4 regions of the Sphaerisporangium cinnabarinum genome follow, and region 2 is predicted to be linked to each of the others. Evidence: riboswitches for the same ligand, from Rfam matches in the RefSeq annotation. Region 2 holds a riboswitch; each other region holds the start of a gene.
The links. Region 2 has a riboswitch for thiamine pyrophosphate ahead of ACZ4MO_RS07880 (ECF transporter S component). Riboswitches for the same ligand answer to the same signal wherever they lie in the genome.
Positions count from the first base shown of each region.

Region 1: linked by a shared signal. The riboswitch ahead of ACZ4MO_RS12440 (thiaminase II/PqqC family protein) and the one ahead of ACZ4MO_RS07880 (ECF transporter S component) in region 2 are both predicted to bind thiamine pyrophosphate.
Region 3: linked by a shared signal. The riboswitch ahead of ACZ4MO_RS16305 (thiamine ABC transporter substrate-binding protein) and the one ahead of ACZ4MO_RS07880 (ECF transporter S component) in region 2 are both predicted to bind thiamine pyrophosphate.
Region 4: linked by a shared signal. The riboswitch ahead of thiO (glycine oxidase ThiO) and the one ahead of ACZ4MO_RS07880 (ECF transporter S component) in region 2 are both predicted to bind thiamine pyrophosphate.

Region 1 covers NZ_JBVHRG010000007.1:255,830-263,362, reverse strand. Annotated here, with positions in the region: gene ACZ4MO_RS12455 (ClpP family protease) at 1-534, shown strand, start outside; gene ACZ4MO_RS12450 (DUF6882 domain-containing protein) at 566-1,489, opposite strand; gene ACZ4MO_RS12445 (helix-turn-helix domain-containing protein) at 1,563-2,003, opposite strand; gene ACZ4MO_RS12440 (thiaminase II/PqqC family protein) at 2,160-2,912, opposite strand; TPP riboswitch at 2,903-3,031, opposite strand; gene ACZ4MO_RS12435 (VOC family protein) at 3,118-4,044, shown strand; gene ACZ4MO_RS12430 (hypothetical protein) at 4,129-4,254, shown strand; tRNA gene ACZ4MO_RS12425 (tRNA-Leu) at 4,426-4,499, opposite strand; gene ACZ4MO_RS12420 (NAD(P)/FAD-dependent oxidoreductase) at 4,650-6,140, opposite strand; gene ACZ4MO_RS12415 (hypothetical protein) at 6,332-7,533, opposite strand, start outside.
Region 2 covers NZ_JBVHRG010000004.1:134,720-142,252, forward strand. Annotated here, with positions in the region: gene ACZ4MO_RS07875 (ATP-binding cassette domain-containing protein) at 1-1,190, opposite strand, end outside; gene ACZ4MO_RS07880 (ECF transporter S component) at 1,183-1,887, opposite strand; TPP riboswitch at 1,993-2,112, opposite strand; gene ACZ4MO_RS07885 (hypothetical protein) at 2,257-2,694, shown strand; gene ACZ4MO_RS07890 (Rv2578c family radical SAM protein) at 2,738-4,393, shown strand; gene ACZ4MO_RS07895 (TIGR03618 family F420-dependent PPOX class oxidoreductase) at 4,400-4,867, opposite strand; gene aspS (aspartate--tRNA ligase) at 5,148-6,962, shown strand; gene ACZ4MO_RS07905 (glycosyltransferase family 2 protein) at 7,184-7,533, shown strand, end outside.
Region 3 covers NZ_JBVHRG010000011.1:174,068-181,600, reverse strand. Annotated here, with positions in the region: gene ACZ4MO_RS16315 (ABC transporter permease) at 1-2,267, opposite strand, end outside; gene ACZ4MO_RS16310 (ATP-binding cassette domain-containing protein) at 2,264-3,046, opposite strand; TPP riboswitch at 3,362-3,466, shown strand; gene ACZ4MO_RS16305 (thiamine ABC transporter substrate-binding protein) at 3,549-4,640, shown strand; gene ACZ4MO_RS16300 (ABC transporter permease) at 4,732-6,444, shown strand; gene ACZ4MO_RS16295 (ATP-binding cassette domain-containing protein) at 6,444-7,533, shown strand, end outside.
Region 4 covers NZ_JBVHRG010000002.1:406,292-413,824, reverse strand. Annotated here, with positions in the region: gene ACZ4MO_RS04860 (ThiF family adenylyltransferase) at 1-430, shown strand, start outside; gene ACZ4MO_RS04855 (thiazole synthase) at 529-1,371, opposite strand; gene thiS (sulfur carrier protein ThiS) at 1,381-1,614, opposite strand; gene thiO (glycine oxidase ThiO) at 1,620-2,912, opposite strand; TPP riboswitch at 2,902-3,004, opposite strand; gene thiE (thiamine phosphate synthase) at 3,049-3,762, shown strand; gene guaA (glutamine-hydrolyzing GMP synthase) at 3,850-5,418, shown strand; gene ACZ4MO_RS04830 (glycosyltransferase) at 5,423-6,583, opposite strand; gene ACZ4MO_RS04825 (hypothetical protein) at 6,809-7,533, shown strand, end outside.

The DNA of each region.
Region 1 (7,533 bases), on a different contig from region 2:
CGCCTGCTGTCCGAGCGCATCGTGTTCCTCGGCACCGAGATCGACGACGGCGTCGCGAACGTCGTCATGGCGCAGCTCCTGCACCTGGAGTCGGACGCCCCGGACCAGGAGATCGGGCTGTACATCAACTCCCCGGGCGGCTCCGCGACCGCGCTCATGGCGATCTACGACACGATGCAGTTCGTCCGCTGCGACGTCTCGACCATCTGCATGGGCCAGGCGGCCTCGGCCGCGGCCGTCCTGCTCGCGGCGGGGACGCCGGGCAAGCGGTTCGTGCTGGAGCACTCGCGCGTCCTGCTGCACCAGCCGTCGGGCGGCGGGGAGGGCACGATCTCGGACCTGTCGATCCAGGCCGAGGAGATCCTCCGGATCCGGTCCGAGACGGAGGAGGTGCTGGCGCGGCACACGGGCCAGACCGTCGAGCGCCTGCGCGCCGACACCGACCGCGACCTCGTCCTCACCGCGCGCCAGGCCGTGGAGTACGGCGTCGCGGACGCCGTCGTCACCTCGCGCAAGCTCGCTGCGGCGGCGTGACGCCCGCCCGCGGAGGCGACCGCGTGCGTCGTCAGCCGCGTCGCCGGAACCACGACCGGCGGCGCGGCTCGGGGGCCGTCCCCGCGGGCGACGGCGCGGGTGCGGCGGACTCGTGCTCCGCGGGCGCAGGCTCGGGCGCTGCCGGGTCGTCCGCCGACGGCTCCGAGACGGTGAGCCCGGGCGCCGTCGGTGCCGAGCCGGCAGGGGCTGCCGCGGCGGGCTCCGCCGTCGCGGCCTCGGGCGCGGCCGGGCGCGGTGACGACGCGGAGATGCCCGCGATCCGGCCGCGCTCGTCGAACCGCACGGTCACGGTGCCGTCGGGCACGTCGAGCACGACGGCGCCGGTCCCGTCCTCGGCGGCCGGCAGGCCGCGCGCGCTCGCGTAGGACGCGACGGCGCGCCGGTGGTCGACGACCGTGACGGACAGCAGCCCCTCGCTCAGCGTGCGCACGACGCGCGGCACGCTCGGTGCGGGCAGGGCGAGGTCGGCGTCGTCCAGGAGGAACCACGCGCGCGTGCCGCCGCCGACGGGCGCGCTGTAGTGGGTGAACGACCCGGTCACGGCCTTGGCCGCGAGCGCGAGCCGGTGGGCGAGGTCGTCGGCGAGGGGGAGCTCCGGCTCGGCGGCCTCGCGCAGCCCGGTCCGCCGGGCGCTCTCGGCGGCGGTGAGCACGCCGTCGGGGAAGCCGTTGACGTTCTGCCACGCCCACATCCACGTGCCCGGACCGGGCGCGGCCGTACCGAGGAACTGGAGGCGGCACGTCGCGGTCCCACCGTCGGGCGCGGTGAAGGTGAAGACGCCCGTGGTCATGTCGGCGGCCCAGGCGTCGTCGCCGTGGAGGTCCGACAGGTGGAGCTGGTGCTCGTGGGAGAGGAACGCGGCGTCGTCGACGAGGTCCTGGAGGGCCGGGACGTCCTGGGCTGCCGTGCCGTGCGCGGTCTGCGGCTCCGTCATGGACCGACGGTATCGGCGCGCACGGTGCCCGGCCTCCGCACGACACGCGGTGCGGTGCGGTGGGGACCGCCGCTCAGGCCGCGAGGAGCAGGACGTCGCCGGCGCGCGCGGTCGGACGGCGGAGCGTCTCGGCGACGGGGAGGTCTCGCACGGGTTCGCCCACCGGCGCGACGTGCCGCGGCGCGGAGAGGGCACCCCGCTCCCGCGCGGAGGACAGCACGCGGACAGGTGCGAGCGGCCGCAGCTCCTCGCCCGTGCGGGCGACGAGGTCGACGAGCCGCAGGCCGAGGGCGCCGCAGACGGCGGCGAGGACCTCGGACGACGCCTCCTTGCGCCCGCGCTCCACCTCGGACAGGTAGGCGGTGGAGACGCGCGCGGCGGCCGCGACGTCCACGAGCGTGCGCCCCTGCGCGAGCCGCGCCCGCCGCAGGATCCCGCCGATGACGTGGCGCAGGAGGGGTTCCGCCCGTCCGCCCGTCCGGGACCGGGGGCGCGGCGTCACCACGTCCGGCACCGCATCGCGCACCCCGTCCGGCACCGCGCTCGTCGCGTCCATGCGATCACGCTACCCGCGGCCCGCCCGGGTGCCGAGGCACCCGGGCGGTCATCTGCTGCTGGCGTAAGGCCGGGCGCACGGCGCGACGGTCGGCCGCGGGCCCGGCCGGACGCGTCACCAACCCTCGAGCGACCAGGCCATCTGCCAGAAGCGGATCTCGTGGCGGCAGCTCAGCTCGAACGCGCGCTCCATGCGCGCGCGCTCCGCCTCGCCCGCGTCCGCGGCGAGCGCGTCGAGGCGTGCGCGCAGGTCCGTGAGGACGTCCTCGGTGCGCTCGGCCGCGTAGAACTGCCACCAGCCCGCGAGCGGGTGGTCGTCGGCGAGGGCGCCGGGCGTCGTCTCGCGCTCGCCGAGCCAGAAGCGTCGCGCGGACCAGATGTAGGTCCACGGGCACGGCAGCAGCGCGGCGAGCAGCACGCCGAGCGAGTCGCGGCCGGCCGCCGTCATGTGGTCGACGTAGGCCTGCGCGCTCGGCGCGAGGCGGTGCGTCTGCGCCTCCTCGTACGTCACGCCGAGGAAGTCGCACATCGCGTGGTGCGCGTGCGACTCGTCGTCGAGGAGGAAGCCGGCCTTGTCGTGGAAGTAGGCCGCCCACGACCGGTCGGGCGCGAGGGCCATGCCGAGGCCGTAGCAGCGCAGGTAGGCCGTGAGGTACTGGTGGTCCTGGCCCACGTAGTGGCGGACCGCGGCGGGCTCGACGGAGCCGTCGCGCAGCCCGGCCAGGAAGGGGTGGTCGTAGAACGTCTCGAAGAGGTCCGCGTACCGGCGGGCGAGGTCGGCGGTGAAGCCGGTCTCCTCCTGCCGGACGAGCGCGGTCGGGTCGTCCGCGAGGACAGGGTTCAGGGTGATGGCAGCAGGCGTCGTCATGCCCACGTTCCTCCGCTCGTGCTAGCGAGATCAGGTTCGACGGGTCCGGGCGGCCGTACCGCTCGTCTCAGTCCCTCGGCCCGGGCCGTGGCCCGGGCGGGACGCCCCGCGTGGTTCGCGCCGACCCTAGCAAGGACGGCGCCGGTGCGGGAGTTCTCGCCACGGTGTGGGAATATAGTTGTAGCGACAACAAGTTGGAGAAGACATGACCACGAGCACGCCGGGCGCGCCGACCGACCGCCTCCTGTCCCCGTCCACGAGCATGGACGCCGTCACGCTGCGCGTGGGCGACCTCGAGCTCATGACCTCGTACTACACGGGCGCGTTCGCCCTCGCCCCGCTCGAGGAGCGGTCGCGCGGCGCGGAGGTGCACCGTGTGCTGGGCCGCGGCCGCACGCCCATGCTGCGCCTCGTGCACACGCCCGGGCTCCCGCCCGTCGACCCGCGCCAGGCCGGCCTGTTCCACACGGCCTTCCTGTTCGACGACGGCCCGAGCCTCGCCGCGACCGTGTACCGCGCCGCGCAGGACCGCCGCGGCACGTTCGTCGGGTCGAGCGACCACCTCGTCAGCGAGGCGTTCTACTTCACCGACCCCGAGGGCAACGGCGTCGAGCTCTACACCGACCGCCCCCGCGAGACCTGGGTGCGCGAGCACGGCCAGATCCTCATGACGACGACGTTCCTCGACCCGAACGCCTATCTGCGCACGCACCTCGACCAGGAGACGTTCGACGCCGGCCCCTCGCTCGCGGGCCGCGTCGGCCACGTGCACCTCCAGGTGGGCGACGTCGCGACCGCCCACGCCTTCTACGTCGACGCCGTCGGCTTCGAGGCGACGCTCACCGGGTACAGCGGGGCGCTCTTCGCGTCCGCGGGCGGGTACCACCACCACGTCGCGATGAACGTGTGGAACAGCGCGGGCGCCGGGCCCCGCGCCGCGAGCCTCGGTCTCGGCGACGTCGCCGTCACGGTGCCGGGCCGCGAGGACCTCGACGCGCTCGTCGCGCGCCTCCGCGCCCGCGGGCTGGAGCACGCGGACGACGGCCGCTCCGTCGTCGTGCACGACCCGTGGGGCACGCGCGTCACGCTGTCCGTGCCGGGGACGACGACCGAAGAGCTGCTCGCTCGCTGAGGCCCGCCGGCCCGGGCACGGAGAGCGCGCCCGGGACGCGAGGCGCACGATGGGAGGACCCGCCGAGCGCACCGAGGAGCGACCGTGTTCCGCAGCCTCTTCCCCGTCCTCACCGTGGCCGACCTCGACCGGTCGCTGGGCTTCTACCGTGACCTGCTGCGCGGGACGGTCGAGTACGCCTTCCCCGACGCGGTCCGCCCGTCTAGGTGAGCCACCCGCGGACCAGCCGTGGGGCGAGCGCGTCGCACGCGTGCAGGACCCGGACGGCACCGTCGTGGTCCTCGGCCAGGAGGCCGCTCCCCCGGCCGAGCCGGAGGGCCCGACGGGGCTGTCCTAGCCCGCGGTCGCAGGCGCCGCGGAGCCGGCTCCCCGCCGGCACGGTGCCCCCACCGGGACTCGAACCCGGAACACGCCGGGTTTAAGCCGGCCGCCTCTGCCAGTTGGGCCATGGGGGCGCGGGCCGAATCTACCGCGCGCGCGGAGCTCCCGGGCCCGTCGGCGCGACGGCCGCCCGCGCGGGACCTGGACGCGCCGAGGGGCGAGCCGCACGCGCGGCTCGCCCCTCGTCGTCGGGCACGACGGCCGGGCCAGGCCCGGCCGCGGCCTCAGGAGGCCTTCGCCGCCGGCGTCCGGTCGTCGGCGTCGACGGTGCCCGCACCGGACTCCGCCGCGGCCGCCGAGCCCTGCGCGGTCTGCTTGACCGGGTCGCCGTCCTTCTTGGGCGGGACGGACGCGGCGCGGAACTCCGCGCGCGGGTCGTGCAGCGAGCCGAGCGAGACGAGCTCGCGGCCCATGAGGAACTGGCCGATCCAGCCGATGAAGATGCGGATCTTGCGGTTGCCCGTCGGCATCGCCATGACGTGGTAGCTGCGGTGCATGAGCCACGCGAGCGTCCCGCGGAGCTTGAACACGCCGAACAGCTCCGCGACGCCCTTGTACAGACCGAGCGACGCGACCGTACCGACGCTCTTGTGGCGGTACTCGACCGGCGGCTCGCTGTGCAGCTCGAGCGCGAGGTTGTCGGCGAGGCGCGTGGCCTCACGGATGGCGTGCTGCGCGTTCGGCGGGCAGAACTTGCCCGGGTTCAGCACGTCCGGGACGGCGGCGCAGTCGCCCGCGGCCCACGCGTTCGGCACGACGTTGCCGTCGGCGTCCGCGACCTGGAGCGTCGGCAGCACGGTGATGCGGCCCAGCTTGTCGACCGGGAGGTCCGACGACTCCTTGAGGACCGGGTTCGCCTTGACGCCCGCGGTCCACACGATCGTGTCGGAGTCGAACTCGACCCCGGTCGAGGTGACGACGTGGCCGTCCACGCACGACGACAGGAACGTGCTGAGGTGGAACTCGATGCCGCGCTTCTTCAGCTCGTCGAGCGCGTACTGCGCCATGGGCTCGCTGAGCTCGGGCAGGATGCGGCCCGCGCCCTCGATCATGACGAAGCGGAGGTCCTTCTCCTCGATCGTCGCGTAATTGCGCGTCGCGTAGCGGGCCATGTCCTCGATCTCGGCCAGCGCCTCGATGCCCGCGAACCCGCCGCCGACGAACGTGAACGTGAGCATGCGGCGACGCAGCTTCTCGTCCCACGTGGACGACGCGACGTCCATGCGGTTGAGGACGTGGTTGCGGACCGCGATGGCCTCCTCCACGTTCTTGAAGCCGATCGCGTTCTCCGCCAGGCCCGGGATGGGCAGCGTGCGCGACACCGAGCCGAGGCCGACGATCAGGTGGTCGTACGTGACCGAGTAGTCGTCGCCCTCCTCCGGGTGGATCGTCACGCGGCGGTCGGTGTGGTCGATCGAGACGACCTTGCCCTGGAGCACGTCGACGCCCTTGAGCGCACGGCGGTGCGGCGCGACGACGTCGCGGCCGTCGATCGAGCCCGCGGCCGCCTCGGGGAGGAAGGGCGCGTACGTCATGTACGGGCGCGGGTCGACGACGACGATCGCCGCCTCGCGGCGACCGAGCTTCTTGCGCAGTCGGCGCGCGGCGTACAGACCCACCGAGCCGCCGCCGAGGACGACGACGCGGGGCACCTTGCGGGGCCGCGGCGAAGCGGTCTGGGCACGGCTGACCGAGGTCAGGTCATTCTGAGGCATGGTTCCAGAGTATTACCGGTTGCGGCACAGGCGAGCCGGAGCGTCCGCCAGACGGGCGTGACGCGCCCCACGCTGCGCGGACGGAGGGGGGCAGAGGCGGGCACACGCGGGCACAGGCGACATTCCGCATGGCCCGGGACCGGGGTGGTGCGCCGCCGTCCGCCGTCGGCGCACCACCCCGGGCCTGCCGGTCAGCCGATCGCGCCGACGACGGGCGTCGGGCCGGTCGGCGCGGGCGGCACCCCGCCCGCGGGCGGGGTCGCGGGCGGCTCCTGCGACGGCCCCGGGTCGCCCGTCCCGCCCTCGGCGGACTCGTCGGCCGGCGCCTCGCCCGTACCGCCCGTGCCCGACGACGTCTCCCCCGTGCCCACGCTCGACGGCACCGCGGTCGGTGCCTGGAGGAACGGCCACGGCATGTCGCGCGTGCGCGTCCCCGTCGCCGGGACGGGGCGGCCGTCGCCCTCGGGGTACTCGACGTCCTCCTCGGCGACCGCGCGCAGCGGGTAGACGTTCCACCGCTCGCGCCCGTCCGTCGCCAGGGCGGGCTGGAAGTACCACATGCCCTCGACGTCCGGCACCGCCCACGGCCCGGAGGCACCCTCCTCGGTGACCGTGCGGACCTGGCGGCCGCGGTCGTCGAAGACCTGGACGTCGCGGAGCGGCTCGCCCGCTGCGTCGTAGACGAAGAGGTTGGACACCTGCGCGCCGTCGACCCACACGCCCGCCGTGCCCGGGGAGTCGCCGCTCCCGAACGACACGCTGCTCACGAGGCCGCTGCTCGCGTCGCTGCGGCCCTGCTCGTAGCCGCGGTCCCACGCGTACGGGCTCGACGCGCTCGCCGAGGCGGCGACGAGGACGGCGGGCACGGCCGCGACGGCCGCGGCGACCGACAGCGGGCGGCCGACCTTCCGCAGCCCGCGCGTGGGGAGCCAGCGACCCCGGCCCCACTGCACGCTCACGACGACCGCGAGCAGCACGACGACGCGCGCCGACAGGTCCGGCGGGAGCACGGCCACCCGGTACCCCGCGACCAGGGCGAGCACGAGCGTCGCCACGACCCAGCCGCGCAGGACCCACCACGCGGGCGTGAGGGCGCGCAGGAACTCCGCGGTCGAGGCCCACTGGGGCGACGAGGTGACGGGCTGCCACCCCGCGTGCCAGTCGGCCGCGAGCGACGCGCCGAGGGCACGCACCCGGCGGCGCACCCCGGGCCGCAGGCCCCGGGTGCCGTCCGGGGCGGCGGCGGGAGGGAGACCGGCGGCGGCGCGCAGCTCCGCGGCGTACTCCGCGGGCGGACCGAAGAAGGCGACGAGGTCGAGGCCGATGTCGTCGAGCACCTCCGGGGCGTCCGTACCGACCGCGCCGTCGGGACCGCCACCGGGAGCGCCGTCGG
Region 2 (7,533 bases):
TCGCCCCTGGTCCGTTCGAGTCCCGCGAGCCCGCGCAGGAGGGTGGACTTGCCGCCCCCGTTCGGCCCCACCACCGCGAGCACCTCGCCCGCGCGGACGTCGAGGTCGACGTCGTGCACCACCGGCGTCTCGTCCCGCCCGCGTCGTCGGCGGCCTGCCATGGCGCGGTGCACCGCGAGACGACGGGCGCGGAGGGCGACCGGGCCGGGCGCACTCGGACCGGCGTCCGAGGCGCCCGGGACCGGTGCCCGCGGATCCGAGGGGCGCGGGTCTGCGGTGCGCGCGAGGTCGACGAGCCAGGCGTCGGTCGCGGGGGCACCGAGCGGTCCGGGGGCCCCGGCCCGCTCGAGCCGGACGTCGAGCGGCAGCCAGCACCCGAGCGCGGCGAGCGTGGCGGCGTGCGCGCGCAGGACGGCGGTCGTGGGGCCGTGCGCGACGGCGCGGCCCGTGCGGTCGAGCACGAGGGTCGCGTCCGGGAGCGTCCCGACGTCGTCGAGGCGGTGCTCGACGAGCACGACCGACCGGCGGGGTGTTCCGTGCGGGTCCGGTCCGGGCGCCCGGACGAGCCCGCCCACGAGCGTCCCCACCTCGTGCGCCGCGGCCGGGTCGAGGAACGCCGTCGGCTCGTCGAGGACCACGAGCTCGGGGTCGGCGACGAGCGCCGCCGCGAGGGCGACGCGCTGCGCCTCGCCGCCCGACAGCGCGTGGGTCGGTCGGTCGTGCAGGTGGCCCGCACCGGCAGCGGCGAGAGCGGTTGCGGCGCGGGCGTCCATGGTGCGCGGGTCCGCCGCCCGGTTCTCGAGCGCGAACCGCAGCTCCTCGTCGACGCGGCCGAGGCAGAGCTGGTCACCCGGCCGCTGCTGGACGAGGCCGACGCGCGCGGCGAGCCCCGCGGGGGTCGTGGCGCGCGGGTCGACGCCCGTCACGCGCAGGTCGCCCGTGACGGTGCCCGGGAGCGTGTGGGGCACGACGCCGACGAGCGCGCGCAGCAGCGTGGACTTCCCGCAGCCCGAGGGGCCGAGCACGAGCAGCCCCGTCCCCGCGGGGACGGTCAGGGTGAGGTCGTCGAGCACGCACGTCGCGTCGTGGCCCACGGTGACGGTCAGGCCCGCGGCGGAGACGGCGTCGGGCACGGTGCCCGGCACGGTGCCGGGCATGACGTCCGCCGCGGCGTCCCGCACCTCAGCCACGGCGGTCCGTGCCGATCGCGAAGGCGTCGAGCGCGCCGGTGCGGGAGAGGGCGTCGCCGAGGAGGCGCGCCGCGATCCCGCACAGCACGACGCACGAGACGACCTGCACGCCGAGCCGGAGCATCGCCCAGTCCTGCCCGAGCCAGCCGAACCGGACCGCGTTGAACGCGTAGGTGACGAGCGCCGCGCTGACGCCCGACGCGACGAAAACCCACCAGCCGTAGCGGCGGTACCGGGTCAGCGCGAAGGGGATCTCCGCGCCCACCCCTTGGACGAGCCCCACGAGGACGAGCAGCGGGCCTGCGGGCGACGCGAGGAAGACCACCTCGACGAGCGCCGCGAGCGTCTCGGTGAGGATGCCGACGCCCGGCTTGCGCACGATGTACGTCGCGAGCGGGCCCACGACGATCCACGCGCCCGCGAGCACGTTCGCGGCAAGGTCCGCGAGCGGCCCCATGGCGAGCTGGAGCGGGGCCCAGAGCTGCACGAACGCCCAGTAGACGAACCCGAACACGACGCCCAGGACGGCGACGAGGACCGTCTCGTGGAGCGTGAGGCCACGGCGCCGGGCGCGGGCCGGGGGAGCGGTGACGGTGCGGTCTCCGGGACCGGGCGCCGGGGGCACGGCGTCGGCCGGCGGGCCGGGCGTGCTGGTGGGCGGGGTCTCCCGGGGCGGGGTGGTGCGGGGCTCGGTCATGCGGTTCCCTCCGTCGGGCCCCCGGGGCGGAGGGTGCACGACGGCGCGCCACCGCTGCCCCCGCGCGGACGGCACGCGCGGGGCGCGGGCACGAGCGCGCAGGGGACGGTGACGTCGGCCCTGCTCCCTTCGCTGGTACGAACCAGATCAGGTTCCACGGGTCTGCAGGGGGGACGGGTGTCCGACCTGCACTCTCAGCGCTCGTGCGCTCCCCGGAGGCGTTCGGCCCGACCCTAGGGCCTGGACGTCCGCCGGACAATCCCGGCGTCTCACCCACCGGGACGTCCGGGCACCGTGAGAAGGTGACGGCGACGAGGCGCCCGCGCGGACCGGGGACGGGCTCCGACGACGAGGAACGAGGCAGCGCGCATGACCCGAGACAACGACCCCGCGGCCGTCGCGGAGCTGGACCGCCTCGACGAGGCCGTGCGGAGCGCGCCCGCGGGCGACACGTCGGCGCAGATCGCGCTGTGGCGGCAGGCGGCGCGCCTCGGCACGTGGTTCTTCATCGCCCGAGGGCCCGAGGACCAGCCGCGTCCGTACGCCGTCTCCGCGGACCAGGGGCCCATGATCTGCCTCTACAGCAGCGCCCCGCGCGCGGACGAGGCGGCCCGGGCGCTCGGGCTGGCGGCCGAAGGGACCGGCTCCGTGCCGCTGCTCGGCGTGCCCGTGCCGGCGGCGATCGACTACGTTGCGTCCTTCGCCGCAGCAGGGGTCGTCGGCGTCGCGCTCGACCACCCCCGCATCGGCCACCACATCCCCCTCGGGAACCTGGCGCTGCTCAAGACGTGGTCCGCCGGCGGATGACCCGTCCTTGACAGCGGGTTCGAACAGTTGTTCGAATGGCGCGATGCGGTGGGACGGACAGGCGCTCGGCGCGGACGACGGCGCGCTTCCCGGTTTGGAGCGCATGGGCCTCGTCCGCAGCGTGCGCACGCCCGAGTTCGCGGGGATCACGTTCCACGAGGTCACGGCCAAGAGCGCGCTGTCGAAGGTCCCGGCGATGTCGCGCATGCCCTTCCGCTGGACGGTCAACCCGTACCGCGGGTGCAGCCACGCGTGCTCCTACTGCCTCGCGCCGAGCACGCCCGTGCTCCTGGCCGACGGCACGCAGCGGGCGATCGGCGAGCTGCGCGTCGGCGACGAGATCGTCGGCACCGCCCCCCACGGCGCGTACCGGCGCTACGTGCGCACCCGCGTCCTCGACCGCTGGACCACCCGCAAGCGCGCCTACCGGGTGACCCTCGCCGACGGCACGCGCCTCGTCGCGAGCGGCGACCACCGGTTCCTCACCGAGCGCGGCTGGCGCCACGTCGTCGGCGGCGCCGGGCACCGCGCCCGCCTGGCGCTCGGCGACGTGCTCGTCGGGCCGGGCGCCGCGGCGCTCGCGGACGGGCGGCCCGTCCTCGACGGCCAGGACGTCACCGGCGGCGAGGCGTTGCGCGTCGACTCCCTCGAGGCCCTCGACGGGCCGGGGGAGGTGACGGAGCTGGTCGACATCACGACCGGCACGCGCGACTTCGTCGCCGCGGGGGTCGTGAGCCACAACTGCTTCGCCCGCCCCACGCACGAGTACCTCGACCTCGACGCGGGCGAGGACTTCGACCGGGAGGTCGTGGTCAAGGTCAACGTGGACGACGTGCTGCGCGCCGAGCTCGCCCGACCGTCCTGGGCGCGCGAGGCCGTCGCGCTGGGCACCAACACCGACCCGTACCAGCGCGCCGAGGGACGCTACCGCCTCATGCCCGGCATCATCGACGCCCTCGCCGGGTCGGGCACGCCGCTCTCCGTGCTGACCAAGGGCACGCTCCTGCGCCGCGACCTGCCCCTGCTCGTCGACGCCGCCTCGCGCGTCGAGGTCGGGATCGGCGTGTCCCTCGCGCTCCTGGACCCCGAGCTCCAGGCGAGCGTCGAGCCCGGCACGCCGTCGCCGCGCGCGCGGCTCGACCTCGTCCGCACCGTCCGGGAGGCCGGCCTGCCGTGCGGCGTCATGGTCGCCCCCGTGCTGCCGTGGCTCACCGACTCCACGCGGGCGCTCACCGAGCTGCTCGACGCCGTCAAGGACGCGGGCGCGACGGGCGTCACCGTGCTGCCGCTGCACCTCAAGCCCGGTACGCGCGAGTGGTACATGGGCTGGCTCGCGCGCGAGCACCCGCGGCTCGTCCCCGGCTACGAGCGCGTGTACGCGCGCGGCACGTACGCCTCGACGGCGTACCGGTCCTGGCTGTGGGACCGGGTGCGGCCGATGCTCGAGGCGCGCGGGTTCGGAGTCGCGGGGCACCGCGGCCCCGCGGGCGTCGAGGGCCGGTTCCGCCGCGGCGAGCCCGGCGACCGGCGACGCCGGCCAGGGCCGCCGACGGACGGCGCCTACCCGGCCGGCAGCCTCGCCGTCGACCCGGCGCCGCAGGACGCGCGCGCCGGCTACGGCGGGGCGCTCGCGGGCATGCCGATGGACGGCGGCGGGCTCGACGTCGTCGGCGGGGGAGTCGAGCAGGTCCTGTTCTGACCGGTCTCAGGCGTCGGCGAGGCGCGCCGGGAAGCCGCCGGTTGCGACTGGTCCCCAGCGCGTGATCGTCAGCCGCACGAGAGACTTGCCCTGGCTGACCATCGCCGCGCGGTACTCGTCCCAGTCCGGGTGCTCGCCGCTGACGGCCCGGTAGTAGTCGACGAGCGGCTCGACCGACCCGGGCAGGTCGATCACCTCCGCCTCGCCGTCGACCTGCACCCACGGGTCGGAGAACCGCTCGCCCAGCGACAGGAGCGACGCGCGCGCGTCGCGGCGCACGTTGACCGCCTTGGCGCGCTCCGGGTACGTCGACACGACGACCCGGCCCGCGTCGTCGACCCCGTACGTGACCGGGCTGAGCTGGGGCCGGCCGTCCGCGCGGGTGGTGACGAGGACGCCGTCGTGCCGGGAGCGCAGGAACTCCTCGAGCTCGTCGCGCTCGACGCGCCGGTTCGTCGCGATGGTGCGTGCCACGGGTGACCCTCCTTCGTGCGGGCGGCGGGCCGGACGGCCCTGCCGCGGCCGGTCGGCCCGTGCGCCCACGGGCGCGGCGCCGGTCCCGGCGGTGCCGTCACGGGACGTCGCGGCGGCACCGCCACGGTATCCGGTCGCCCCCGCCGGTCGAGAGCGGACCGTCGACCGCCTCCCGTCGGAGGTATCCGGTCGAGCCGCCCGCCCGCCCGCACTAGACTTCAGCGGACGCGTCCCCGCACCGGGATCGCGACCCCCACCGCCCACCTGGAAGGAACCCTCCGTGCTGCGCACCCGAACGGCCGGCTCACTGCGGGCCGAGCACACCGGTCAGACCGTCACCCTCACGGGCTGGGTCGACCGTCGGCGCGATCACGGCGGCGTCGCTTTCATCGACCTGCGTGACGCGTCCGGCATCGCCCAGGTCGTCATCCGCGACGAGGCCGTCGCGCACCCGCTGCGCAACGAGTTCGTCCTCCAGGTCACGGGCGAGGTCTCGCGCCGCCCCGACGGGAACGAGAACCCGTCCCTGCCGACCGGCGAGATCGAGGTCGTCGCGACCGACGTCGTCGTGCTCAACACGTCCGAGGCCCTGCCGTTCCAGGTGTCGACGGCGCTCGCGGACACGGAGACGATCGGCGAGGAGGCGCGTCTCAAGCACCGCTACCTCGACCTGCGTCGGCCCGCCCCGGCGCACGCCCTGCGCCTGCGCGCCAAGGCGAACCAGGCCGCGCGCCGCGTGCTCGACGCCGAGGAGTTCGTCGAGATCGAGACGCCCACGCTCACCCGCTCGACCCCGGAGGGCGCGCGCGACTTCCTCGTGCCCGCGCGCCTCGCGCCCGGCTCCTGGTACGCGCTCCCGCAGTCGCCGCAGCTGTTCAAGCAGCTCCTCATGGTCGCGGGCATGGAGCGCTACTACCAGATCGCGCGCTGCTACCGCGACGAGGACTTCCGCGCGGACCGTCAGCCCGAGTTCACGCAGCTCGACGTCGAGATGAGCTTCGTCGAGCAGGACGACGTCATCGCGCTCGCCGAGAAGATCCTCGTCGCGCTGTGGGAGCTCGTCGGGTACACCATCCCGACGCCGATCCCGCGCATGACCTTCCACGACGCCATGCGCCTGTACGGGTCGGACAAGCCCGACCTGCGGTTCGGCAATCCCCTCGTCGAGCTCACGGACTACTTCCGGGACACGCCGTTCCGCGTGTTCCAGGCCGAGTACGTCGGTGCCGTCGTCATGGCGGGCGGGGCGTCGCAGCCGCGCCGCCAGTTCGACGCCTGGCAGGAGTGGGCCAAGCAGCGCGGCGCCCGCGGCCTCGCGTACGTGACGTTCGGCGAGGACGGCACGCTCGGCGGGCCCGTCGCGAAGAACCTGTCCGACACCGAGCGTCAGGGCCTGCGCGACGCGACCGGCGCGCAGCCGGGCGACGCCGTGTTCTTCGCCGCGGGCAAGACGTCCGACTCGCGCGCCCTGCTCGGCGCCGCACGCCAGGAGATCGCGAAGCGGACGGGGCAGATCGACGAGGACGCGTGGGCGTTCGTCTGGATCGTCGACGCGCCGCTGTTCAAGCCGACCGGAGAGGACGACGACGTCGATCTCGGCCACTCGGCCTGGACCGCCGTGCACCACGCGTTCACGTCGCCCACGCCCGAATGGGTCGACACGTTCGAGCAGAACCCGGGCGAGGCGCTCGCCTACGCCTACGACATCGTGTGCAACGGCAACGAGATCGGTGGCGGGTCCATCCGTATCCACCGTCGCGACGTGCAGGAGCGCGTCTTCGACGTCATGGGCATCGGGCCCGAGGAGGCGCAGGAGAAGTTCGGCTTCCTCCTCGACGCGTTCAAGTTCGGCGCGCCCCCGCACGGCGGGATCGCGTTCGGCTGGGACCGCATCGTCGCGCTGCTCACGAAGTCGGACTCCATCCGCGACGTCATCGCGTTCCCCAAGTCGGGCGGCGGGTACGACCCGCTCACGCAGGCACCCGCCCCGATCACGCCCGAGCAGCGCAAGGAGGCCGGCGTCGACGCCAAGCCCGCCGCTCCCGCGCCCGACGGCGGCCAGGACGGCGACGCGACCGGGCGCACGGACGCGTAGCGGCCGACCGCACGACGCCGAGGGCGCGCCACCCCGACCGGGGCGGCGCGCCCTCCGTGCGTCCGGACCGCGACGACCACCCCTGCCGCGGCGAGGCACGAGGCGGACCGGCCGAGGACGAAGCCCGCGCCGGCGTCCCGCCCAGATCTTGAGCAGATCCTGAGGTTTCGCTGCGCCGACTCGGCGGGTGCCTCGCGCCGGGGCGCGCAGGATCGTGCTCGTTGAACCCCACGACGAACGAGGCACTCATGACCGCCCTGCTCACCGACCGCGACCCGGTCGACGTCGACGAGCCCGCGCCCTTCGGCACGGAGCTCGACCGCTACCAGTTCACGCCCGACGAGGTCGTGGTCCAGGCCCCTGCCCGCCGCGCGACGATCGGCGCGATCATCCCTGCCTACAACGAGGGATCGACGATCAAGTCCGTGCTCAAGGGCATCCTGCGCCAGACCCGCCTGCCGGACGTCGTGCACGTCGTGGTCAACAACACGAGCGACCGCACCTTCGCCAAGGCGTCCAAGCTCGCCGGGGAGCACACGCGGCGCCGCCACGGCGTCGAGCAGACGACGCG
Region 3 (7,533 bases), on a different contig from region 2:
CCGACGGCGCGCAGCAGCCCGATCTCGCGCGTCCGCTCCGCGACGGACAGGGCGAGCGTGTTGACGATGCCGAGCACGGCGACGAGCACGGAGAGCCCGAGCAGCGCGTAGACGATCGCGAGGACCGACTCGACCTGTCCCGCGACCTCCCCGGCGAACTCGTCGGCGTCGAGCACGGACGCGACGACGTACGGCGCGACGGCGTCGGTCACCGCGGCCCGCACGGCCGGGAGGTCCGCGCCGGGCTCGGTGTCGAGGAAGAGCATCTCCGTCGTCGTCGCGCCGACGGAGGCCGCCACGTCGGGCGGCAGGAGCAGGTCGACGGAGAACGCGTGCGAGTCGACCACCGCGCCGATGCGCACCTCCCGGGCCGGGAGGTCGGGCCGTGCCGGGTCGGCGAGCGTCAGGACGTCGCCCAGCGCCCAGCCGTGCTCGTCGAGCGCGTCCGCCATGACCGCGGCCTCGCCCCGCGCGTACGCGGCGAGGTCGCCCTCGGTCGCGGTCGTGCGCACGGAGCGGCCGAAGCCCTCGGCGGGGAAGCCGACGACGAGCTGCGGCTCGCCGTCGACGACGACCTGCCCGTACGTCGTGACGTCGACCGCCGTGACGCCCGGCACGGTGCGGACGTCGCCCGCGACCCCGTCGGGGAGGTACGGCGTGGCCGAGCGGACGACGAGGTCGGCCGCCGTCTCCTGGTCGACGATGTCCTGCACGGAGGTCCGCGCCGACAGCGCGAGGACGGACGTCGTCGAGACGAGCGCCATCCCGACGACGAGCGCGCCCGCGGTCGCCGCGGTCCGCCGCGGCTGGCGCGTGACGTTGCCGCGTGCGAGGCCGCCCAGCGGGCGGACCAGCGCGACGAACGGCGCGGCGAGGACGGTCAGCACCGGGCCGACCGCGAGCGGGGCGAGGAGGAGCACGCCCGCGACGACGCCGGCCGCGCCGAGCCCGAGGAGGGGCGCGCCCCCGCTGCCGGCCACGGCCGCCGCGACGACGAGCCCCACGCCCGCGAGCAGCGCGAGGGTCCCGACGGCGGCACGGACCCGACCGGTCCCGGCGGGCCGGACGACGTCGGCGCGCATCGCCTCCACCGGGCGCACGAGCGCGGCGTGCCGCGCGGGCAGGGCCGCGGCGAGCACCGAGACCACGATGCCGACCACGAGCGGGACGACGACCCCCGCGGTCGTGACGGGCAGCGTGCCGGACAGCTCCATGCCGACCGCGCCCAGGCCGGTCCGGGCGAGCTCCGCGAGGCCGAACCCCGCCCCGACGCCGAGCAGCGCGCCCACGGCCCCGACGACCGCCGCCTGCCCTACCACGGAGCCGAACACCTGCCCGGGCGACGCGCCCACCGCGCGCAGGAGCGCGAGCTCGCGCGTGCGGCGTCGGACGTGCATCGAGAACGTGGTGGTGATGATGAACGTGCCGACGAACAGCGCGAGCGCGGCGAACACCAGCAGGAACGTCGAGACGAACCCGAGCTGGTCGGTGATCGCCTCGCTCGTCTCGGCGCGCAGCTCCGCCCCCGTCAGCGCCTCGGCGCCCGCGGGGAGCGCGGTCGCGACGGCGTCCCGCAGCGCCTCCGGGGAGACGTCGTCGGCCGCGTACAGAGCGACCGACGGGACGAGGCCGTCGGGCGCGTACGTCGCGGCGGCGGTCCCGGCGTCGAGCAGGACGATCGTCGCGCCCGCCATCGGCGCGGACAGCGAGACCTCGCCGACCACGCGCACGGGCCGCACGGCGTCGCCCAGCACGACGTCGGTCGTGCCGCCCACCGCGAGGCCCGACGACGCGAGCGTCGCCGACTCGAGCGCGACCTCGCCACCGTCGCGGGGTGCGCGGCCGTCGACCACCTGCGGGCCGGGGTCGCGGGGGTCGTAGGCGACGCCGATGCTCGGCGCCTGGCTGCCGAGGACCGCGGTCCCGTCCGCGCCCACGAGCACCGCGGGACCGCTCACGTCCGGGAGCGCGAGCGCGACGTCGTCGCGCGCGCCGAGGTCGCGCGCCAGGTCCGCCGGGACGAGGCTGCGCGCACCGCCCACCTGGGCCGACGCCGACATCAGCGCGTCCCCGGCCGACGACGCGCCGCGCACGTACGCGTCCGCCTGGACCGACGAGGCGACGATGCCGTCGAACGTGGTGGCGAGCATCGCACGCAGGGCGAACGTCCCGGTCACGAACGCGACGCCGATCGTCACCGCGAGGACCGAGAGGACGAGCTGCGCGCCGTGCGCGCGCACGCCGCGCAGCGCGATCCGGCCCATCATCGGGCGGCCGCCGTCGTCGGCACCCCGGCGGCGCCCGCGGGCGCGTGCGCCGGCGACGGCGCGGCGGGCGTGAGGGCGCCCAGCGTGTCGAGGACCGCCTGCGGCGTCGGGTCGTGGAGCTCGGTCACGAGGCGGCCGTCCGCGAGGAAGAGCACCCGGTGGGCGTACGACGCGGCGGTCGGGTCGTGCGTGACCATCGCGACGGACTGGCCGAGGTCGTCCACGGACGCGCGCAGGAAGCCCAGGACCTCCGCGGCGGCGCGCGAGTCGAGGTTCCCCGTCGGCTCGTCCGCCAGCACGATCGCGGGACGCGACACGAGCGCCCGCGCGCACGCGACGCGCTGCTGCTGCCCGCCCGACAGCTCGGCGGGCCGGTGCCCCAGGCGGGGGCGCAGGCCCACGGCGTCGACCACGCGGTCGAACCACTCCCGGTCGACGGGACGGCGGGCGATCGCGAGCGGCAGCACGATGTTCTCCTCCGCCGTGAGCGTCGGCACGAGGTTGAACGACTGGAAGACGAACCCCAGGCGCGTGCGCCGCAGGCGCGTCAGCCGGCGCTCGCTCATCGCGGAGACGGTCTCTCCGTCGACGACGACGGTCCCCGCCGTGGGGGAGTCGAGCCCTGCGAGGCAGTGCAGGAGCGTGGACTTCCCGGACCCGGACGGGCCCATGATCGCGGTCAGCCGACCCTTCTCGACGTCCACGTCCACGCCGTCGAGCGCCCGGACCGCGGCCTCGCCGCGCCCGTACGTCTTCACCAGCCCGCGCGCGGTCGCGATCGCGGGTCGCGCACCGCCCTCAGCGCCCTCAGCGCTCTCAGCGGGCGGGCCCTCGCGCGGGGTGCTCCGCTGTGCCGCACCTGTCGTCGTCACGTCCTCGTCCGTCCTCTCGTCGTGCCCCTGCCGGCGCGTCGTGGCTCACCGCGCCGCGTCGTGTCCTGGTGGCCGCCGGGCTCCCGGCGGCCGTACCGACCCTCCCGCGACGCGCACGCCCGCGGCATCGGGGACGAGCCCCGAGCCGCCCCTGGTCCGCGGTCGCCCGTGCTCAGGGTCCTCTCAGGGGACTCTCGGGGTGAGGGGCCGGTGTAGGCTCGCGGTGAACGACAGGGGAGCTCCTGGAGGAGCTGAGAGTGCGGACCACCGCAGACCCTCGAACCTGATCCGGTTAGCACCGGTGGAGGAAGTCGGGAATCTCGATCACCTGCTCGCGCGGTCCGTCGCGCCCACCCGGCGCGCGGCTCGTCGGGTTGGTGGACCCCTCCTGAACGTCCAGGGAGGACACATGCAGCACACGACCACCGTCGGCCGCCGCGGCCGGGCCCTCGCGACCGGCGTGGGCGCGACGCTCGCGCTCCTCGCCCTCGCGGCCTGCTCGGGCGGCGACGGCGCCGGGGGCGACGGCGCGTCGTCGGGCAGCGGGGGCACGGTCACCCTGGTGACCCACGACTCCTTCGCGGTGAGCCACGACGTGCTCGCCGCGTTCGAGGAGGAGAGCGGGCTCACGGTCGAGCAGGTCGCGCCCGGAGACGGCGGTGCGCTGGTCAACCAGCTGATCCTCACGAAGGACTCGCCGCTCGGCGACGTCGTGTTCGGGATCGACAACACCTTCGCGTCGCGCGCCATCGACGAGGGCGTCCTCGAGCCGTACACGCCCGCGGACGTCTCGGAGTCCGCGGCGTCGTACGCGGTCGGCGACGGCGGCGAGCTCACCGCCGTCGACCTCGGGGACGTGTGCGTCAACGTGGACCACACGTGGTTCGCCGACGCGGGGATCCCCGAGCCCGTGACGCTCGAGGACCTGGCGAAGCCCGAGTACCGGGACCTCCTCGTCGTGACCAACCCCGCGACGTCGTCGCCGGGCCTCGCGTTCCTCCTCGCGACCGTCGGGGCGTTCGGCGAGGACGGCTGGGAGGACTACTGGGCGGACCTGCGCGCCAACGGCGTGAAGGTCGTCGACGGCTGGTCGGACGCGTACTACGTGGACTTCTCCGGCTCGGAGGGCGCGGGCCCGCGCCCGCTCGTGCTGTCGTACTCGACGTCGCCCGCGTTCACGCTCACCGAGGACGGCTCCGCGTCGACCACGGGCGCCCTGCTCGACACGTGCTTCCGCCAGGTCGAGTACGCGGGCGTGCTCGCGAACGCGAAGAACCCCGAGGGCGCGCAGCAGTTCCTCGACTTCCTCGTGAGCGAGACGTTCCAGGCCGACGTCGCGGACCAGATGTACATGTACCCGGCCGACGACTCCGTCGCGCTGCCCGACGGCTGGGCCGAGCTCGCGCCGCTCGCCGACGAGCCCTTCGAGGTCGCGCCCGCGGACGTCTCGGCGCACCGCGACGAGTGGATCAAGGCATGGACGGCGACGGTCGTCGACTGACCCCCGGTCCCCGGGCGACCACGGCTCTACCTCGCGGGGTAGAGCCGTGGTCACGCGAGGGGAAGCCCTGGTCGCGCGGGGGAGAGCCGTGGTGAGGGGTCGGGAGGTCCGGCGGGGCGGCGTCGGGCGCGGGGTGCTGTGGGGTCTGGCGGCGGCCGTGCCGCTCGCGTTCCTCGGGGTGTTCTTCGCGTGGCCGGTCGTCACGCTCGTGGCGCGCGGGTTCGTCGGGGACGACGGCGGCCTCGACCTCTCGGGGTTCGCGGAGGTCTTCTCCGAGCCCCGCACGTGGCGGATCGTCGGCCTCACGCTCTGGCAGGCCGTGCTCGGCACGGCGCTGTCGCTGCTGCTCGGCGTGCCCGGCGCGTACGTGCTGTACCGGTGCCGGTTCCCCGGGCGGCGGGTCGTGCGCGCGCTCGTCACGGTCCCGTTCGTGCTGCCGACCGTCGTCGTCGGCGTCGCGTTCCGGTCGCTGCTCGTGCAGGGCGGCCCGCTGGGGTTCCTGCAGCTCGACGAGACGTTCGCGGCGATCGTCGTCGCGCTCGTGTTCTTCAACTACTCCGTGGTGGTGCGCACGGTCGGCGGGCTCTGGGAGCACCTCGACCCGCGCGCCGAGCAGGCCGCGCGCGCCCTCGGCGCGACGCCGTGGCGCGCGTTCCGCACCGTGACGCTCCCGGCGCTGACGCCCGCGATCACGAGCGCCGCGTCGATCGTCTTCCTCTTCTGCGCGACGGCGTTCGGCGTCGTGCTCGTGCTCGGCGGCATCCGCTACGGGACCATCGAGACGGAGATCTGGATCCAGACGACCCAGTTCCTCGACCTGCGCACCGCGGCGGTGCTGTCGGTCGTGCAGCTCGTGGTCGTCGCTGCGGCGCTCACCGTCGCGAACCGCACGCGGGCCCGGCGCGAGCGGGCCCTGAACCTGTCGTCCTCGGCGTCGTCCGCGCACCCGCTGCGCCTGTGGCGCGACGGCCGCCCGACGGGCGACCTGGCGCCCGCGGCGCTCACCGCGGCCGTGGTCGTCGTGCTCGTCGGGCTCCCGCTCGGCACCCTCGTGGTGCGCTCGTTCCGCGTCCCGGGCGGCGGCTGGGGCCTCGACAACTACGCGAACCTCGGCACCACGGGCGGGCGCAACGCCCTGTCCGTCACCGTGTGGGAGGCGGCGGGCAACTCGCTGCGCACCGCCGCGCTCGCGACCGTGCTCGCCGTCGTGGTCGGTGGACTCGTGGCGCTCGTCGTGTCCCGGCGCCCGCGCTCGCGCGCGGGTCGGCGCGCGATCTCGGTGCTCGACTCGGTGTTCATGCTCCCGCTCGGGGTCTCCGCCGTGACGGTCGGGTTCGGGTTCCTCGTCACGCTCGACCGGCCGCTCGGGCTCGACGTCGACCTCCGCACGTCGGGGCTCCTCGTGCCGATCGCGCAGGCGGTCGTCGCGACGCCGCTCGTCGTGCGCACGGTCCTGCCGACGCTGCGCGCCATCGACCCGCGCCTGCGCGAGGCCGCCGCGACCCTCGGCGCCGCGCCCGGGCGCGTCTTCCGCACGGTCGACGGCCCGATCGCCGCCCGGTCGCTCGGGCTGGCGGTCGGGTTCGCGTTCGCCGTCTCGCTCGGGGAGTTCGGCGCGACGTCGTTCCTCGCCCGCCCGGACAGCGCGACCCTGCCGGTCGTGATCTTCCGGCTCATCGGCCGCCCGGGTGCCGAGAACTACGGCATGGCGCTCGCGGCGAGCGTCGTGCTCGCGCTGCTCACCGCGACCGTGATGCTGCTCGCCGAGCGGTTGCGCGGCGACCGACCCGGAGGAGAGTTCTGATGGTGCAGACCGACCCCGCCCCCGCGCGCACGGGCGCGCCGGAGCCGTCGCGCCCCGGCCCGGGGGAGGCCGCCGGGCTCGCGGTGCGCGACGTCGTCGTGCGGTACGGCGGCCGCGGCGCCGGGGGAGCGCGCACGGACCCCGGCACGACGGCGGTCGCGGGCGTCACGCTCGACGTCGCGCCCGGCGAGGTGCTCGCCCTGCTCGGGCCGAGCGGGTGCGGCAAGTCGAGCCTGCTGCGCGCCGTCGCCGGGCTCGAGCCGGTCGCGGCGGGCTCCGTGGCGTGGGACGGCCGCGACCTCACGGGCGTCCCCGTGCACCGCCGCGGGTACGGGCTCATGTTCCAGGAGGGCCAGCTCTTCCCGCACCGCGACGTCGCGGGCAACGTCGCGTACGGCATCGCGGGGCTGCCGCGCGCCGCGCGGGACGCGCGCGTGACCGAGCTGCTCGACGTCGTCGGGCTCGCCGGGTACGAGCGGCGCGCGGTCGCGACGCTCAGCGGGGGCGAGCGCCAGCGCGTCGCGCTCGCGCGGTCGCTCGCGCCGCGCCCCCGGCTGCTCCTGCTCGACGAGCCGCTCTCCGCGCTCGACCGGGGGCTGCGCGAGCGCCTCGCGCTCGACCTGCGCGAGGCCCTGCGCGCCACCGGCACGACCGCCGTCTTCGTCACCCACGACCACGACGAGGCGTTCACCGTCGCCGACCGCGTCGCCGTCATGGACGCGGGCCGGCTCCTCCAGGTCGCGCCGCCCGAGGACCTCTGGCGCGCGCCCGCGTCGCGCCGCGTCGCGGAGTTCCTCGGCTACCAGGCGTTCGTCCCGCACGGGCCCGCGAACCTGCTCGCGGTCGGCCCGCGCGGCCTGCGCCTCACGACCGAGGGCGTGCCGGCGTCGGACGACGCGTGGGACGCGACGGTCGTCGGGAGCGTCTTCCGCCGCGGGGCGGTCGAGGTGACCGTCGACGTCGACCTGCCCCGCGCCGACGGCGGTGCGCCCGCCCGGCTCGTGGCGCTCGCGGGCGCCCCGTCGGTCGCGGAGCCGGGCGACCGGGTGCGGGTCGTCGTCGACCCGGCGGGGTGCGCCGTCGTCCCGG
Region 4 (7,533 bases), on a different contig from region 2:
CGCCTACGCCGCGTTCTGCGGGCTCCGGCCTCCGGCGTCGGCCGCGGTGGCCTCCGGTGCCGGGGCGGCGACGACCGATGCGTCGGAGGCGGCGCCGCGCGACGTGTCCGCCCCCGACGCGGCCGCCCTCCTGCACGGCGACGACGCGCCGTACGTGCTCGACGTGCGCGAGGACTGGGAGGCGCAGGTCCGCCCGCTCCCCGGGTCGACGCTCGTCCCGAGCGGCGTGTTCCTCGGCGGCACGCAGGACCCCGCCGCCGCCGCGGCGCTCGCGGACCTGCCGGCCGACCGCCCGGTGCTCGTGGTGTGCGCGGTCGGCGGCCGGTCGGCCCGCGTCGCCGACGTCGCCCGCGCCGCGGGCATCGACGCGCGCTCCGTGGTCGGCGGCGTCCCCGCCCTCCTGGAGGCCCAGGAGGCCAACGTCCCGTAGCCCGGATCGTCAGCGCCGATGCCGAGCATGCGTCTGCCGCTCGTGCAGGGCGGCTCGTGGGCTGTGTCCGCATGGTCGGCCCCACCACGGGTCTTCGGTCAGAGGGCGAGGTCGAGGCGGCCCTGGGGGGACGAGCTCGCGAGGGCGCCCTCGCGGCGGGGGATGCGCCCGGCGCCCGCGGCGAGCCGGCCCGACTCGACGGCGAGGCGCATCGCGTGGGCCATGCGGACCGGGTCGGCGGCGCGCGTGACGGCCGTCGCGAGGAGCACGCCGTCGCAGCCGAGCTCCATGGCGAGCGCGGCGTCGGACGCCGTGCCGATCCCCGCGTCGAGGATCACGGGCACCCGGGCCGCGGCGGCGATCGCCTCGATGTTGCGCGGGTTGAGGATGCCGAGCCCGGTGCCGATGGGCGCCCCCAGGGGCATGACGGCCGCGCAGCCGACGTCCTCCAGCCGGCGCGCGAGGATCGGGTCGTCGTTCGTGTACGGCAGCACGACGAACCCGTCGCGGACGAGCTGGTCGGCCGCCTCGACGAGGCCGACCGGGTCGGGCAGGAGGGTCACGTCGTCGGCGATCACCTCGAGCTTGACCCACTCGGTGCCGCACGCCTCGCGCGCGAGGCGCGCGGTGAGCACGGCCTCGCGCACGGAGAAGCACCCGGCGGTGTTGGGCAGCGCGCGGATGCCGAGGCGGGCGAGCAGCGCCCAGATCCCCGCGTCGGGGCTCGCGTCGCCGCCGGCACGGACGGCGACGCGCCGCATCGCGACGGTGGTCAGGGCGGTGCCCGACGCGACGAGCGCGTCCTCGAGCGTGAGCAGGTTCGCGGCCCCGCCGGTGCCCATGACGAGGCGGGACCCGATCGGGGTGCCGGCGACGACGAGCGGGTCGTCGACACCGGCCGGGCCGCTCGCGGTGGCGGGGGAGAGGTCGGTCGTGGTCATGGGTCCTCCTCAGCCGCCCTGGACGGCGGTGACGATCTCGATGCGGTCCCCGGGGGCGACGACGGTCGTCGCCCAGGCGCCGCGCGGCACGACGGCGTCCCCGACCGCCACCGCGACGCCCTGCGGCGTGCCGTCGGCGACGTAGGCGGGGACGAGCGCGGCGACGAGCCGCTCCAGGTCGACGTCGCCGTCGAGCGGGTACGGCTCGCCGTTGACGAGCGCGGTCGGTGCGGGTGCGGTCACGGGTCTCACCTCGGTGTCGTGGCGGTGCGGACGAAGCGGTCGGTGCGGGCGGTCGCGAGGGCGGTCGCGACGTCGTCCCCGGGGGCGGTCCCGCCGGGCTCGGTCCCGTCGTCCCCGGGAAGGCCGCCGAGCCCGGCGACGACGGCGTCGGCCGTGAGCGGGGCGAGCAGGATGCCGTTGCGGCCGTGGCCCGTCGCGAGGTGCAGCCCCGGGACGTCCGTGGGCCCGACGAGCGGAAGGTTGTCCGGGGTCGCCGGGCGGGCCCGCGGCGTCACCTCGACCAGGGCGGCCTCGTCGATCCCCGGCAGGAGGGCACGCGCGTCCCGCAGGAGCGCGAAGACGCCGCCGGCGGTGGCGCGGCGGTCGTCGGGGTTCTCCTCGGTGGTCGCCCCCACGACGACCTCCCGGTGCCCGGCGCGCGGCCCACCAGGCTCCGGGTCGCGCGGCACGACGTACACCGGCCGGCCCTGCACCAGCCCGCGCACGACGTGCTCCAGCGCGAGGTCCGGGCCCGCGTCGAGCCGCAGCGTCTGTCCCTTCACCGGGCGGGTGGGCACGACGACGCCCGGCACGCCCGCGAGCAGGGCGCCCGACTGCCAGCCCGCCGCAACGACGACCGCACCCGCGCGGTGGAGCCGGCCCGCGTCGTCGTGCACGCCGACGACGCGCCCGGCCGGGTCGAGCGCGAGCCGGGTCGCGGCCGCGCGGACGACGCGCGCCCCGGTGGCCGAGCTCGCGCCTGGGGCGTCGCGTCGGCCGAGCACCGCGAGCAGCGCGGCGTGCGTCGCCCGCGGGTCGACCGCGTGGTCCGCGGGCGCCCACGCGGCCCCGGCGACGCGCGGCCCGAGGTAGGGCTCGCGGCGGCGCGCGTCGGCGACGGTGAGCTCGTGCGACGCGAGACCGTGCACCGCGTGCAGGGCGAGGACGCGACGGAGCAGCGCGAGGTCGTCCGCGTCGTAGGCGAGAGTGAGCGTCCCGGCGGTCCGCAGCCCGACGTCCGCCCCCGTCGCCGCGTGCAGGTCCGCGCCGAACGCGGGCCACGCCGCAGCGGCCGCGAGGTGGAGCCGCAGGGCGGCCTCCTCCCCGAAGTCGGCCTCGGTCACCGGTGCGAGCATCCCCGCGGCGGCGTGCGTCGCGCCCGCGCCCGGCGCCGGATCGAGCACCGTGACGGTCATGCCCGCGCTCGCCGCACGCCACGCGACGGCGAGGCCGACGATCCCGCCCCCGACGACGACGACGTCGCGCGCCTCGCCGGGCACGGCGGAGCCACCCGCGGACGAGTGGACGGACAGGCTCATGTGCGCTCCCTTCGCTGGCATGACCCAGATCAGGTTCGACGGTCGGCGGCGACGCCCTCTCAGCCCCGTGCGGGGCTCCCGTGCTGTCGGCCACAGTACCTCCTGCGGCGGACGCGCCGGGGCTAGGCTCCCGCGGGTGAGCTCCGAGACCTCCACCACCTTGGCCGCCCTCGCCCCGGCGGCGACGGACGCCGCACGCGCCCGGCTCGCCGACGCCCGCCTGTACCTCTGCACGGACGCGCGCGAGGAGCGCGGCGACCTCGAGGACTTCCTGCGGGCGGCGCTCGCGGGCGGGGTGGACGTCGTGCAGCTCCGCGACAAGACGCTCGACGTCGCGCGCGAGCTCGAGCTCCAGGAGGTCGTCGCGCGGGTCGCGACGGAGCACGGCGCGCTGTGGGCCGTGAACGACCGGGCGGACGTGGCGTCGGTCACGGGCGCCCCGGTCGTGCACATGGGTCAGGGCGACCTGCCCGTGCCGGCGGTCCGGGCGCTGCTGGGCGCGGGGCCCGTCCTCGGCCGGTCCACGCACTCGGCCGCGCAGGCGGCCGCGGCGGAGGCCGACCCGGCGGTGGACTACTTCTGCGTGGGCCCGTTGTGGGCGACCCCGACGAAGCCGGGACGCGCCGCCGTCGGCCTCGACCTGCTGCGGGACGTCGCGGCGACCCGGCCCGCGACGCCCTGGTTCGCGATCGGCGGCATCGACGCGGACCGGCTCGACGCGGTCCTCGACGCGGGCGCGACCCGGATCGTGGTGGTGCGCGCGATCACCGGGGCGAGCGACCCGGAGGCGGCCGCCCGCGCCCTGCGCGAGCGGGTCCTGGAGCGCGCCGTCGCGCGCGCCGACGCCTGAGACGCGGGACGAGCCTCGCCGCACGGCGACTATCCTGGGCGGGTGACGTCACCCGCCACCGCTCCCGACACCCCCACCACCGCCGAGGTGGCCTCGACACCGCGGCCCGTGCTCGTCGTCGACTTCGGCGCCCAGTACGCGCAGCTCATCGCGCGCCGCGTGCGCGAGGCCAACGTCTACTCCGAGATCGTGCCGCACACGTTCACGGTCGAGCAGATGCTCGCCAAGGACCCGGCCGCGATCATCCTCTCGGGCGGTCCCTCGTCCGTGTACGCGACGGGCGCCCCGTTCGTCGACCCGGCGCTGTTCGAGGCCGGCGTCCCCGTCATGGGCATCTGCTACGGCTTCCAGGCCATGGCGAAGGCGCTCGGCGGCGAGGTCGCCCAGACGGGCCTGCGCGAGTACGGCGGCACCGAGGTCGAGGTGTGCGCCGCGGGCGTGCTGCTCGACGGCACGCCGCAGAACCAGACCACGTGGATGAGCCACGGCGACGCCGTGCACCGCGCGCCCGAGGGCTTCGAGGTCCTCGCGACGTCGTCCGGCTCGCCGGTCGCCGCGTTCGAGGACCGCGAGCGCCGCCTCTACGGCGTGCAGTGGCACCCCGAGGTCAAGCACTCCGCGCACGGCCAGACGGTGCTGGAGCACTTCCTGTACGACGGCGCGGGACTCGCCCCGGACTGGACGCCCGGCAACGTCATCGCGGACCAGGTCGCGGCGATCCGCGCCCAGGTGGGCGACGCGCGCGTCATCTGCGCGCTCTCGGGCGGCGTGGACTCCGCCGTCGCCGCGGCGCTCGTGCAGCGCGCGGTGGGCGACCAGCTCACGTGCGTGCACGTCGACCACGGGCTGATGCGCGCGGGCGAGGTCGAGCAGATCGAGCGCGACTTCGTCGCGGCGACGGGCGTCAACCTCGTGATCCGCGACGAGAAGGAGCGGTTCCTCACTGCGCTCGCCGGGCACAGCGACCCGGAGACGAAGCGCAAGATCATCGGCCGTGAGTTCATCCGCGTGTTCGAGGACGCGGCGCGCCAGATCGTCGAGGACGCGGGCGAGCACGGCGCCGAGGTGAAGTTCCTCGTGCAGGGCACCCTCTACCCGGACGTCGTCGAGTCCGGCGGCGGCGAGGGCGCGGCGAACATCAAGAGCCACCACAACGTCGGCGGCCTGCCCGACGACCTGCAGTTCTCGCTCGTCGAGCCGCTGCGCACGCTGTTCAAGGACGAGGTCCGCGCGGTCGGCCGCGAGCTCGGCGTGCCCGAGGAGATCGTCGCGCGGCAGCCGTTCCCGGGCCCCGGGCTGGGTATCCGCATCGTCGGCGAGGTCACGGCGGACCGCCTCGAGACGCTGCGCGCCGCCGACGCGATCGCGCGCGAGGAGCTCACGAAGGCCGGCCTCGACCAGGAGATCTGGCAGTGCCCGGTCGTGCTGCTCGCCGACGTCCGCTCGGTCGGCGTCCAGGGCGACGGCCGCACCTATGGCCACCCGATCGTGCTGCGCCCCGTCTCGTCCGAGGACGCGATGACGGCGGACTGGACGCGCCTGCCGTACGACGTGCTGTCCGTCATCTCGACGCGCATCACCAACGAGGTCTCCGAGGTCAACCGCGTCGTGCTCGACGTGACGAGCAAGCCCCCGGGCACCATCGAGTGGGAGTGACTCCCTAGCGGGACGGACGGGCCCGACGATCCACGGCGATCGTCGCGGCCCGTTCGTATGCCCGCTCCACGTCGGCGAGCACGCGCGGCCAGCCCGCCGACGACGGCACGTCCCGGTTGTGGGCGATGATCCGGTCGAGCAGTCCGTCCTCGGTCGCGAAACGCACGAGCGCGTCGGCGAGGCCGGGGTCGTCGTCCGCCACGAGCGCGTCCACGCCGTCGGTGAGGCGCTCCGCGACGCCCGACTGCGAGCGGGTGAGCACCGCCAGCCCGGCGGCCTGGCCCTCGAGCGCGGCGATGCCGAACGCCTCCTCGACGGCGGGCGCGGCGAACACGTCGGCACGCGCGTAGAGCCGCTGGAGGCCCGTCGCGTCGAGGCGCCCCGGGAGCGACACGACCGACCCCAGCCCGTGCTCCGCGACGAAGCGCCGCGCGTCGGGCAGCTCGGGGCCGTCCCCGGCGAGCGTCACGTGGAGCGCCCCCTCGGGGAGGCGCGCGACGGCGTCGCGCACGACCTCCAGGAACGGCAGCACGCGCTTGCGCGGGGCGAACCGCGTCGCGGCCACGACGTGGACGGCTGCGCCCTCCATGCGGCCGGCGCGCTCGGTGCGGGGGACGCGCCACGCGTCGAGGTCGAGGCCGTTGTGCAGCACCACGACCTCGCCCCGGTCGCCGACGATGCGGCGCAGGGGAGCGGCGGTCAGCTCGCTCACGGCCGACCACAGCACGGGCCAGCGGGACCAGCGGACCACGCGGTCGAGCCCGGCGAACGCGCGCTCCGCGCCGCCCCACACGCTGTGCACGGTGAGGACCGCGGGCAGCCCCGCGCGCACGACCGTGCGCAGCGACGCCTGCGTGGAGGGTGTCAGCACGCCCATGTGCAGGTGCACGACGTCGGGCCGGTCGGCGCGCAGGACCCGCGCCACGTGGTGCGGCGCGCGCGGGTGCACGGGGTAGCCGCCCGGGACGCGCGCGGCGAGCCGGTGCACCGTGACGTCGCCGTCCCGCTCGGTCGACACGCCGTGGGCGCCGGGGCGCGCGGGCGTCGTGCAGACGACCGCGACGTCGTGACCGGCGGCCGCCTGCTGCTGCGCGAGCCGCGCGACCTGGGTCTCGATGCCGCCGAGCAGCGGCAGGTAGCAGTCGGTCAGGTGGGTGATGCGCACGGACGGCATCCTCCCATCCCGAACTCGGCGGGCCGTGCGGTCGCCGCCGCGCCTGCCCTGAGGTGCGCGCCCGCCCTGAGGTGCGCGTTCGCCGCGCGGTGGGCGTCTCCCGTCGCTACCGTGGGCCCCGTATGGGTGGTTCGACCGTCCCGTGACCGGCCCGCACCCGCGGGTCGTCTCGTGCGGGCGGCTGCAGGTGGGTCCTGACGAAGGGGAGAACGCGCCATGTCGAGCACCGTCACCGTCACACCGACGAAGGGGGCACGGGGCATCGGCCTCGTGTCGATCATCGCGGGCATCATCCTTCTCCTCGCGGGCATCGGCACATGGATCGTCGTGTCGAACCAGCTCTCCGCCGAGGAGATCACCGTCTCGGACGACGCGTCGTTCCTCGCGGGGCGCCACGTCAACGGGCCGCTCACCGCGTACGCGCAGGCCGAGGTCATCAACAAGCACGCGCTCGAGGCGAGCGACGGCAAGACCTACGCCGAGCTCGACCAGGACGACCCGACGCGCCAGACCGTCATGACGGCCTCGTTCCTGCGCGCGTCGCTGTTCACGTCCGTCGTGGCGTTCGGGGTGTGCGCCCTCGTCATCGGGCTGGGCATCCTGTTCATCCTCGTCGGCATCGCGCTGCGTCGGCTCGCGGGCGGGCCGAGCGTCGCCGTCGAGACCCCGGGCGGCTACTCGTCGTCGGGCGACCTGTCGGACGCCGGGCGGCACGCCGCGCCCGCGCACGCGTCCCCGGGGCACGTCGAGCCGTCGCCGACGGCGCCTCCCGTGCGTCCCGAGCCGACGTCCCCGGGCCGCCCGTCCGCGCTCTCGACCCCCGGGGCAGAGGCCCGCGCGGCCGCACCCGGCACGACCGCGACGCCCGTCGAGCCGACCGGTGCCGCGGGGACGGGCACGCCGAGCGCGCCGGGCTCCTCGCCCGCGGCCTCGCCCGACAC